2 linked regions of the Rhodospirillum rubrum ATCC 11170 genome follow. The protein of the gene in region 1 interacts with the protein of each later gene in a pairwise test. Links are inferred from orthologs where the notes say so. Each region holds a gene or a part of one and is shown in the gene's direction. Other genes may lie near its edges.

Evidence for each region.
Region 2: the proteins of gyrB (region 1) and gyrA interact in binary tests that used the Escherichia coli proteins (3 or more experiments, as listed by UniProt). The link is inferred for Rhodospirillum rubrum ATCC 11170 from one-to-one orthologs.

What each region holds. Positions count from the first base shown.
Region 1 is NC_007643.1:914-8,256, forward strand. The notes cover bases 3,056-6,152. They hold gyrB (DNA topoisomerase (ATP-hydrolyzing) subunit B), read left to right. Parts: upstream 3,056-3,448; coding sequence 3,449-5,857; downstream 5,858-6,152. Other genes in these bases: recF (DNA replication/repair protein RecF), read left to right, coding at 3,056-3,384. Outside these bases: chromosomal replication initiator protein DnaA, read left to right, coding at 1-844; dnaN (DNA polymerase III subunit beta), read left to right, coding at 1,079-2,197; more of recF, read left to right, coding at 2,257-3,055; RRU_RS00025 (killer suppression protein HigA), read left to right, coding at 6,271-6,615; RRU_RS00030 (ImmA/IrrE family metallo-endopeptidase), read left to right, coding at 6,602-7,343. UniProt on the Escherichia coli protein: DNA gyrase negatively supercoils closed circular double-stranded DNA in an ATP-dependent manner to maintain chromosomes in an underwound state.
Region 2 is NC_007643.1:2,034,157-2,037,578, reverse strand. It holds gyrA (DNA gyrase subunit A), read left to right. Parts: upstream 1-390; coding sequence 391-3,222; downstream 3,223-3,422. Other genes in the region: coaD (pantetheine-phosphate adenylyltransferase), read left to right, coding at 3,209-3,422; ssb (single-stranded DNA-binding protein), read left to right, coding at 1-85. UniProt on the Escherichia coli protein: A type II topoisomerase that negatively supercoils closed circular double-stranded (ds) DNA in an ATP-dependent manner to maintain chromosomes in an underwound state.

The sequences.
Region 1 (7,343 bases):
GGGCATCCGCGAGGCCTCGCCGCATCGCCGGGTGATCTATCTGTCGGCCGAGCAGTTCATGCACCGCTTCATCCGCGCCCTGCGCCAGCAAGACACCATGTCGTTCAAGGAGCAGTTCCGCAGCGTCGAAGTGCTGATGGTCGATGACATTCAGTTCATCAGCGGCAAGGACAGCACCCAGGAAGAATTCTTCCACACCTTCAACGCCCTGGTCGATCAGGGCAGCCAGATCGTGCTGTCGGCCGACAAATCGCCCACCGATCTGGAAAACATCGGCGCCCGCCTGCGCTCGCGCATGGCCTGCGGTCTGGTTGCCGATCTCCATCCCACCACCTATGAGCTGCGCCTGGGCATTCTTGAATCGAAGGCCGAGCACATGGGCGTTTCCGTGCCCGAAAAGGTCCTTGAATTCATCGCCCATAAGATCGCGTCGAACGGCCGCGAGGTTGAGGGCGCCCTGATCCGCCTGATCGCCCATGCTCAACTGGTCGGCCGCGATCTGACCCTGGAAACCGCCCAGGATGTTCTGCACGACCTGCTGCGCACCTATGACAAGCGCGTCACCGTCGACGAAATTCAAAAGAAGGTCGCCGAGCACTTCAAGATCCGCCTCGCCGATATGCATTCGGCCCGCCGCGCCCGGGCGGTGGCCCGGCCCCGGCAGGTGGCGATGTATCTCTGCAAGCAGCTGACCAGCCGTTCGCTGCCCGAAATCGGCAAAAGCTTCGGTGGCCGCGACCACACCACGGTCATGCATGCGGTGCGCAAGGTCGAGGAACTGATCCTGGCCGATGGCACCTTCGCCGAGGATGTCGAACTGCTGCGGCGCATGCTCGAGGCCTGACGCCTCCGGCCCCCGGCGACTCCGTTTCCCGCCCCGGTTTTCGCCGTCTGCGGTTGAAAGGGAGGCGCCCCCTTCTCCTTGCGGGCGTCGCCTGACGCGGAAAGCGCTTGGGCGGGGGCCGTGGTCTGCGTATACTTCCCGCCCTTTCGGCGCTGTCTCCCGTCGCCGATCTCCCCTTCCCGTGCGGTCGGTCCCCCGGGGGCCAACCGTCCCGACACCGGTTCAGGCCCGCCCATGAAGCTGACGATCGAGCGCACCGCCCTTCTCAAGTCCTTGGGACACGTCCAGAGCGTCGTCGAGCGGCGCAATACGATTCCCATCTTGTCGAACGTGCGGATGGAAACCGGCGAGAGCGGCTTCAGCCTGAACGCCACCGACATGGACCTGGAGATCGTCGAGACGGTGACGGCGACCACCCTGGCCCCGGGAGCGACCACGGCGCCGGCCCATACCCTGTATGACATCGTCCGCAAGCTGCCCGACGGCAGCCAGGTGGAATTGAGCTATGACGGCAACGACGGCCAGCTGGTGCTCAAGGCCGGGCGCTCGCGGTTTTCGCTGTCGTGCCTGCCGGTCGAGGATTTTCCCGCGCTCAGCGCCGGCGAGTTCAGTCACAGCTTCTCGCTGCCGGCGACCGATCTGCGCGGTCTGATCGATCGCACGCGCTTTGCCATCTCCACCGAGGAAACCCGCTACTACCTCAACGGCATCTATCTGCACGCCACGGAAAGCGCCGGGGTGCCGGTGTTGCGCGCCGTGGCCACCGATGGCCACCGTTTGGCCCGCGCCGAGATTCCCTTGCCCGCCGGCGCCGCCGGCATGCCCGGGGTGATCGTGCCGCGCAAGACCGTGGGCGAATTGCGCAAGCTGATCGAAGAGACCGGCATGGATATCACCGTCGGGCTGTCCGAGCAGAAGATCCGCTTCGATTTCGACGAAACCCGCCTGACCTCCAAACTGATCGACGGCACTTTCCCCGATTACGAGCGCGTGATCCCGACCGAAAACGACAAGGTTCTGGAAGTCGATTGCAAGCTTTTCGCCCAGGCCGCCGACCGGGTGTCGGCGATCTCGACGGAAAAGTCCCGGGCCATCAAGGTTGCCGTCGCCAAGGGTACGATGACGCTTTCGGCTTCGAGTCCCGATGCCGGCAGCGCCGTCGAGGAGATCGAGGCGGCCTATCAGTCGACCTCGCTCGAGATCGGCTTCAATTCCCGCTACCTGCTCGACATTCTCGGTCAGGTCGAGGGGGGATCGGTGCGCCTGACCTTTGCCGACGCCGCCTCGCCGACGGTCATTCGCGACGTCGCCGACGCCTCGGCCGTCTATGTGCTGATGCCGATGCGGGTGTGACGACGCCGCCCCTTTCCGCCGCGTCCGACCGGCCGCCCCCTGGAGGGCCAAGGGGCGTCGTGGTCGAGCGGCTGACCCTGACCGCCTTTCGCTGCTACGACCGGCTGCGCCTGGATGTCGGACCCCGGCCCCTGGTGCTGACCGGTCCCAATGGCGCGGGCAAGACCAATCTGCTGGAAGCCCTGTCGTTTCTCGCCCCGGGGCGCGGCTTGCGACGGGCGGCTCTGGCCGATCCCTGCCGCCGGGTCGGGGGCGACGCCGCGACGGCGGGCCCGCCCTGGGCGGTGGCCGCCCATCTGCGGTTGCCGGCGGGGCCGGGAACCCTGGGGCGCGGCGTCGATGTCGGCACCGGCCTTGAGCGGGCGACGGCGGGCGAGCGCCGTCTGGTGCGCATCGATGGGGCGACGGCCGGTCAGGCGGCGCTGGGCGATCTGTTCTCGGTGCTGTGGCTGACCCCGGAAATGGACGGGTTGTTTCGCGGCGGGGCGAGCGAGCGCCGGCGCTTTCTTGACCGTCTGGTCAATGGCCTTGATCCCGATCACGCCGGACGCACCGCCGCTTACGCCCAGGCCCAGCGCGAACGCGCCCGCCTGCTGCGCGAGGGACGGGCGTCGCGCGGCTGGCTGGACGGGCTGGAAGACGTGATGGCCCGCCATGGCGTGGCGATCGTCGCGGCGCGCCGCGATCTGGTCGACCGCCTGGGGGCGGCGGTGCGCGCCGCCACCGGGCCGTTTCCCGGGGCGCGGATCGATCTGGTCTCCGAGGTCGACGGCTGGCTGGCCGCCGGCCCGGCCCTGGCCGCCGAAGACCGCCTGCGCGCCGCCCTGGCCATGGCGCGCGGACCCGAGGCGCCGGCCCCGGGACCGCACCGCGATGATCTGGCGGTGCGCCACGGCCCCAAGGACATTCCCGCCGTCCAGGCCTCGACCGGCGAGCAGAAGGCGGTGCTGATCGCCCTGATCCTGGCCCAGGCCCGGGTCCAGGAGGCCGCCCGCGCCGTGGCGCCGCTGCTGTTGCTCGACGAGGGCGTGGCCCATCTCGATGCGCCGCGCCGCGCCGCCCTGGGCGAGGCCCTGAGCGGCCAGGGACTTCAGGCCTGGGTCTCGGGAACGGAGGCGCAAGCTTTTGACTCCTGGGCCAAAAACGCTCAATTCCTGCGCATCGCCGAGGGGGCCGTGCTAGACTAGCAAAGCCCCCGTTGCCGGCTTTCGGGCCGGACCTTTCCACGTAGACAACAAGAAGACCGCTCCCATGACCCAGCAGGCCTATACATCCGAATCCATCAAGGTTCTCAAAGGACTGGAGGCGGTGCGCAAGCGCCCCGGCATGTACATCGGCGATACCGACGACGGGTCAGGCCTGCACCACATGGTCTATGAGGTGGTTGATAACGCCATCGACGAGGCGCTCGCCGGTTACTGCGATCACTCCGAGGTCATTCTCAACGGCGATGGCTCGGTGACGGTCTGTGACAATGGCCGCGGCATCCCCGTCGATATCCACCGCGAGGAGGGGGTGAGCGCCGCCGAGGTGATCATGACCCAGCTGCATGCCGGCGGAAAGTTCGACCAGAATTCCTACAAGGTGTCGGGCGGGCTGCACGGCGTGGGCGTATCGGTGGTCAACGCCCTGTCGGACTGGCTTGATCTGCGCATCTGGCGCGACGGCAAGGAACACTACGTGCGCTTCGAGCACGGCGAGGTGGTGGCGCCGCTGAAGGTGGTGGGCGACTGCGGCGACCGCACCGGCACCGAGATCACCTTTTTGGCCTCGCCGGCGATCTTCGCCATCACCACCTATGATTACGCCACCCTGGAGCATCGCCTGCGCGAGCTGGCCTTCCTCAATTCCGGGGTGCGGCTGCTGTTGACCGACAAGCGCGGCACCGAGCCGCGCACCACCAAATTCCACTACGACGGCGGCATCGAGGAATTCGTCCGCTATCTCGACAAGTCGAAAACCGTTCTGCACAGCCCGCCGGTCACGGCGATCGGCGAACGCGACGGCATGATCGTGGAACTGTCGCTGGAATGGACCGACAGCTACCACGAGACGGTGCTGTGCTTCACCAACAACATCCCCCAGCGCGATGGCGGCACCCATATGGCCGGCTTCCGCGGCGGTCTGACCCGCACCCTCAACAGCTACGCCCAAGACAGCGGGCTGATGAAAAAGGAAAAGGTGACGCTGACCGGCGATGACATGCGCGAGGGGTTGACCTGCGTGCTGTCGGTCAAGGTTCCCGATCCCAAGTTCTCCAGCCAGACCAAGGAAAAGCTGGTTTCAAGCGAGGTTCGGCCGGTGGTCGAGGCCGTGGTCGTCGAGCGTCTGGGCCAGTGGCTGGAGGAACACCCTCAGGAGGCCCGCAAGATCATCGGCAAGGTGGTGGAAGCCGCCGCCGCCCGCGAGGCCGCCCGCCGCGCCCGCGAACTGACCCGGCGCAAGGGCGCGCTCGACATGGCCAGCCTGCCCGGCAAGCTGGCCGACTGTCAGAACCGCGATCCGGCCCAGTCCGAACTGTTCATCGTCGAGGGAGACTCCGCCGGCGGCTCGGCCAAGCAGGGGCGCGATCGCGGCTATCAGGCGATCTTGCCGTTGCGCGGCAAGATCCTCAACGTCGAGCGGGCGCGCTTTGACAAGATGCTATCCTCGGCGGAAATCGGCACGCTGATCGCCGCGCTTGGCACCGGCATCGGCAAGGATGATTTCGATGTCGGCAAGGCCCGCTACCACAAGATCATCATCATGACCGACGCCGACGTCGACGGCAGCCATATCCGCACCCTGCTGTTGACCTTCTTCTTCCGCCAGATGCCCGAGGTCGTCGAGAAGGGCTATCTTTATATCGCCCAGCCGCCGCTGTATCGGGCCAAGCGCGGCAATTCCGAGCAGTACCTCAAGGACGACCGCGAGCTTGAGGACTATCTGCTGGATACCGGCCTGGATGAGACCGTCTACACCACCGCCGCCGGCGTGCAGATGGCCGGTCCCGATCTGCGCGCCCTGGTCGAACGCGCCCGCCTTGCGCGCAACGCCATCGCCGCCATGGGCCGCAAGGTGCCGTGGGTCTTGCTTGAACAGGCGGCGGTCGCCGGGGCCTTCCATACCGAGATCGTCAATGACGACGCCCGCGCCAGCGCCGCGGCCGCCGATGTCGCCCGCCGGATCGACGCCCTGGAAAGCCCGCTGGAACGCGGCTGGACCGGCACCCTGGCCGCCGGGGGCGGCATGGTGTTCCAGCGCACGCTGCGCGGGGTGACCGAGACCCATGTCATCGATCCCCAGGTCATCCACAGCACCGAGGCCCGCCGGCTTGACTCCATGGCGGCCGCCTTGCGCGAATTCTATGAGCAGCCCGGTCGCCTGCGGATCAAGGACGGCGACCAGATCATCCCCGGCCCGATGACCTTGATCAACGCCGTGATGGCCGCCGGCCGCAAGGGCATCGCCATCCAGCGCTATAAGGGCCTGGGCGAGATGAACCCCGAGCAGCTGTGGGAAACCACCCTTGATCCCAATGTGCGCCGCCTGCTGCAGGTGAAGGTCAATCAGGTCAGCGACGCCGAGGATGTGTTCAGCACCCTGATGGGCGACATCGTCGAACCCCGCCGCGACTTTATCCAAGACAACGCCCTGAACGTCCAGAACCTGGACGTTTAAGGCAAATCCCGAGCGATCTGAACCAGATCGCGACGACGATTTGCTTCGCGATCAAGATCTTAGAGCGGTGTGCGGGGACCATATTTCCCCCACACCGCCCTAAGGGGACGCCCCCGCCCCCTCCTGCCGACTAAAAACCCCCGCTGGCGCAAGCCGGCGGGGGTTTTGTTTGGGAAAAACCGTTGGGGCGGAGGGACGGGCGCTTGGCGGCGAAAATAGATCCTGGAAAATTAACTTATGGTGGTGGTTTCTAGTTGGCATGGGGTAGGATTTTCCGCTTAGGCAAGGGTCTTCAAGAGGTTAGGAAAACAGGGTCCACAGTCTATGCGGGAGCCGTCTGTCGGGCTCGTCGCGGTCCTCCTTGATTTTTTGGCAAAAGGCTTTACCTATCACGTTAAGTCCAGGGGGCGTCCGTGCTGGTTAGCTACGCTACAACCAAGCTGCTCAAGCTCTGTACGACGCAGCAAAAGCTGGTAAAGGCCTTTGGAAAACCCTGTGCCGAGGAAATCGAGGATCGAATCACGACCCTGATGGCGATGCCAACGCTGGGCGACATTCCGATCTATCCGCCGGAGCGTCGGCATAAGCTGGACGGCAGGAGGAAGGGGCAGTGGGCCGTGGAGGCGCATGGGGGTGTGCGTATCTGCCTTGTCCCGGCGAACACCCCTCTTCCGCGCTGCGCCGATGGAAGCGTTGACCTTACGTTGGTAACCGAGGTCGAGATCGTGTTTGTGGGGGATTATCATGGAGAAAGCTGAGCGGCTGACGGGTACGCCCGATTATGCGGTGCTCCCCGGGCGCATTCTCGATAAGACCCTGGCGGGGCGTGGCCTTCAAAAGGCCGAGTTCGCCGAGCGCTGCGGACATTCGGCAAAGATGATCAGTGAGATCATCGCCGGAAAAGCGCCGATCATGCCCGAAACCGCCCTTGAATTTGAGCGGGTGCTCGGGATGCCGGCGAGCTACTGGCTCACTCTTGAAAGCTTGTATCGTCTTCGTCTGGCCGAACAGCGCGACCGTCAGCGTTTGAGCGACCAGCGGGATTGGGCCAAGCGCTTCCCGATCGCCGCCATGGTTCGGTTGGGTTGGATCGACAAGCCGTCCGATCGCGTTGATGAGGTGGCGAAGCTTCTGGCGTTCTTCGGGGTCGCCAGCGTCGAGGCTTGGCAAGCCATGACCGCCAGCGCGGCCGAACAGATCGCCTACCGGCGGTCGCCTTCCTTTCAGAGTGCGCCTGAATCGGTTTCGGCTTGGCTGCGCCGGGGGGAAATGGTCGCTGGCGCGAGGCCATGCGGGCCTTTCGATGAGGCCGGCTTTAGGCGGGTTCTTAAGAGCGTGCGGGAGTTGACGCGCGAAGCGCCGGAGGTCTTTCAGCCGAGTCTCATCGAGAGATGCGCCTGCGTCGGGGTCGCGGTCGTGTTTACCCCGGAGCTTCCCAAAACATGCCTGAGTGGCGCCACCCGCTGGCTATCAAAAGACAAGGCCC
Region 2 (3,422 bases), 2.0 Mb from region 1 along the record:
TGGCGGCCGTCAGGGCTGGGATACGGCGCCGGCGAGCGGGCCCGCCGGGGGCCCGGTCGATATGGACGACGATATTCCCTTTTAAGGCTCCTCGGCTCCACCCCAGGCCTTCTCCCTTGGCCACGCCCGGTCTTGTTCTCGAAAAAACAAGGTTCTTCAAAGCCTTGCCCTTTATGGGGCCGGGTACTCGACGATTGCCGGGGGCAGGGTGTTCTGGTAGAGTGCCGCAGCGCGAAAAGGTCGCGGCCGGCTGCGTTCGCAGCCGGCTGATCGGCCTGATTATCCGATGCCCGACCGCCCCTGGCTGGCGCTGGCATCCCCCTATTTCCGGCCCCGCCCAGGTCGCCCCAAGGTCGGGGTCAGGGCCGGTCCTCATGGAAGCGTTCAGCGTTGAGCACCAATACGCCTAAACCCATCGACCTGGATATCTCGCCGGTCTCCATCGAAGACGAGATGAAGCGCAGCTATCTTGATTACGCGATGAGCGTGATCGTCAGCCGCGCCCTTCCCGATGTCCGCGACGGCTTGAAGCCCGTTCATCGGCGCATCCTCTATTCGATGAAGGAAAGCGGCTACGAGTTCAACAAGCCCTATCGCAAATCGGCGCGCATCGTCGGTGACGTGATGGGTAAATATCACCCCCACGGCGACCAATCGATCTATGACGCCATGGTCCGCATGGTGCAGAATTTCGCCATGCGCCTGCCGCTGATCGATGGCCAGGGCAACTTCGGATCGATGGACGGCGACCGCGCCGCGGCCATGCGATACACCGAGGCCCGCATGGCCAAGGCCGCCCACAGCCTGCTTGACGATATCGACAAGGAAACCGTCGACTTCCAGCCCAACTACGACGAAACCACCCGCGAGCCGATCGTTCTGCCGGCGCGCTTCCCCAATCTGCTGGTCAACGGCGCGGGCGGCATCGCCGTGGGCATGGCGACCAACATCCCGCCGCATAATCTGGGCGAGGTGATCGACGCCTGTTGCGCCATGATCGACAATCCCGCCGTCACCGCCGAGGAACTGCTTGAACTGGTTCCCGGGCCGGACTTCCCGACGGGGGGCACCATCCTCGGGCGCTCGGGCGTGCGCGCCGCCCATCTGACCGGGCGCGGCTCGGTCATCATGCGCGGCCGCACCCATTTCGAAGATATTTCGGGCGGCCGCCAGGCCATCATCGTCACCGAGGTTCCCTACCAGGTCAACAAGGCCTCGATGGTGGAGAAGATCGCCGAGCTGGTGCGCGAGAAGAAGCTTGAGGGCATCTCCGATATCCGCGACGAGTCCGATCGTCGCGGCGTGCGGGTGGTGATCGAGGTCAAGCGCGACGCCATGGCCGAGGTCGTGCTCAACCAGCTGTTCCGCTACACGCCGCTGCAGACCAGTTTCGGCGTCAATATGCTGGCGCTCAATGGCGGCAAGCCCGAATTGCTGGCCTTGCGGCCGATCATCGAGGCCTTCATCACCTTCCGCGAGGAGGTGATCCGCCGCCGTACGATTTTCGAGCTGGGCAAGGCGCGCGAGCGGGCCCACACCCTGGTCGGTCTGGCCATCGCCGTGGCCAATCTCGATCCGGTGATCAAGCTGATCCGCGAGGCGCCCGATCCCCAGGCCGCCCGCGAAGGGCTGATGGCCCGCGACTGGCCGGCCATGGATGTCGAGCCGCTGATCAAACTGATCGACGAGCCGGGGCGGATGGTGATCGACGGGGTTTATCGCCTGTCGGAGATCCAGGCCCGCGCCATCCTTGATCTGCGTCTGCATCGCCTGACCGGCCTGGAGCGCGACAAGCTCCATGGCGAATTGATCGAGATCGGCCAGCAGATCGAGGAATACCTTCATATCCTGCGCTCGCGCGCCCGGCTGTTCGAGATCATGCGCGCCGAGCTGGTCGAGATGAAGGAGGCCTATGCCACCCCCCGGCGGACGACGCTGGAGGAGAACGAGTTCGAGCATGACATCGAGGACCTGATCCAGCGCGAGGAGATGGTCGTCACCGTCACCAACACCGGCTATATCAAGCGGGTACCGCTGACCACCTATCGCGCCCAGCGCCGCGGCGGCCGGGGGCGGGCGGGCATGTCGATGCGCGACGAGGATTTCGTGACGACGATCTTCGTCGTCAATACCCACGCGCCGCTGCTGTTCTTCTCGTCGGACGGCATGGTTTACAAGATGAAGGTCTATCGCCTGCCGCTGGGCACCCCCCAGGCGCGCGGCAAGGCCATGGTCAACATCATGCCGCTGAACGAGGGCGAGCGGATCACCACGGTGATGCCGCTGCCCGAGGACGAGGGGGCCTGGGACCAGCTCGACGTGATGTTCGCCACCGAAACCGGCAATGTCCGGCGCAACCGCTTGTCGGACTTCACCAATGTGATGTCCAACGGCAAGATCGCCATGAAGCTGGACGAGGGCGACCATCTGATCGGGGTGGCGACCTGCACCGACGAGCAGGACGTGCTGCTGACCACCAATCTCGGCAAGGCCATCCGCTTTGCCGTGGGCGACGTGCGGGTGTTCGCCGGACGGACCTCGACGGGCGTGCGCGGCATCCGTCTGGCCGAGGACGACCGGGTTAACCGCCTGTCGATCCTGGGCCATGTCGAGGCCTCGGCCGAGACCCGCGCCGCCTATCTCAAACAGGCCAGCGCCCTGCGCCGGGCCAGTGGCGAGACCGAGGGCGAGGATGACAGCACCCTGGACGCCGAACCCGGCGTTCTGTCGGCCGAGGAGTTCGAGGATCTGCGCCAGCGCGAGGAATTCCTGCTGACCGTCACCTCGCGCGGCTTTGGCAAACGCACCTCGGCCTATGAGTACCGGGTGACCGGACGCGGCGGCCAGGGTATCGCCAATATCGAGATGAGCGAGCGCAACGGCACCGTGGTCGCCGCCTTCCCGATCGCCAATGAGGATCAGGTGATGATGATCACCGACGGCGGGCAGTTGATCCGCATGCCGGTGAACGACGTGCGCATCGCCGGCCGCAAGACCCAGGGCGTGACCCTGTTCCGCCTGTCCGACGACGGCGAGCACGTGGTCTCGGTCGCCCGGCTTCCCGAAATGAACGGCAATGGCGATGACGGCGAAGGCGACGACGAAACGCCTGACGAGTCCTTGGCCGAGGATGCCAACGGGGGGAGGGACGAGAGCGGGGAAGCGTCCGGCCTCCCGCCCGCGGGCCAATCCCCCGAACGGAACGGGGATGATGCCGACTGAACGCATCGCGGTTTATCCGGGGACCTTCGACCCGGTCACCAACGGTCATCTCGACATCATCAGCCGGGCGGCGCGGCTGGTTGATCGTCTGACCGTTGGCGTCGCCGTCAATGCCGGCAAGGGCCCGCTGTTTTCGCTCGAGGAACGGGTGGAGATGGTGCGGGTGGCGGTTGACAAGCTGCCGACCAACGGGGCGACGA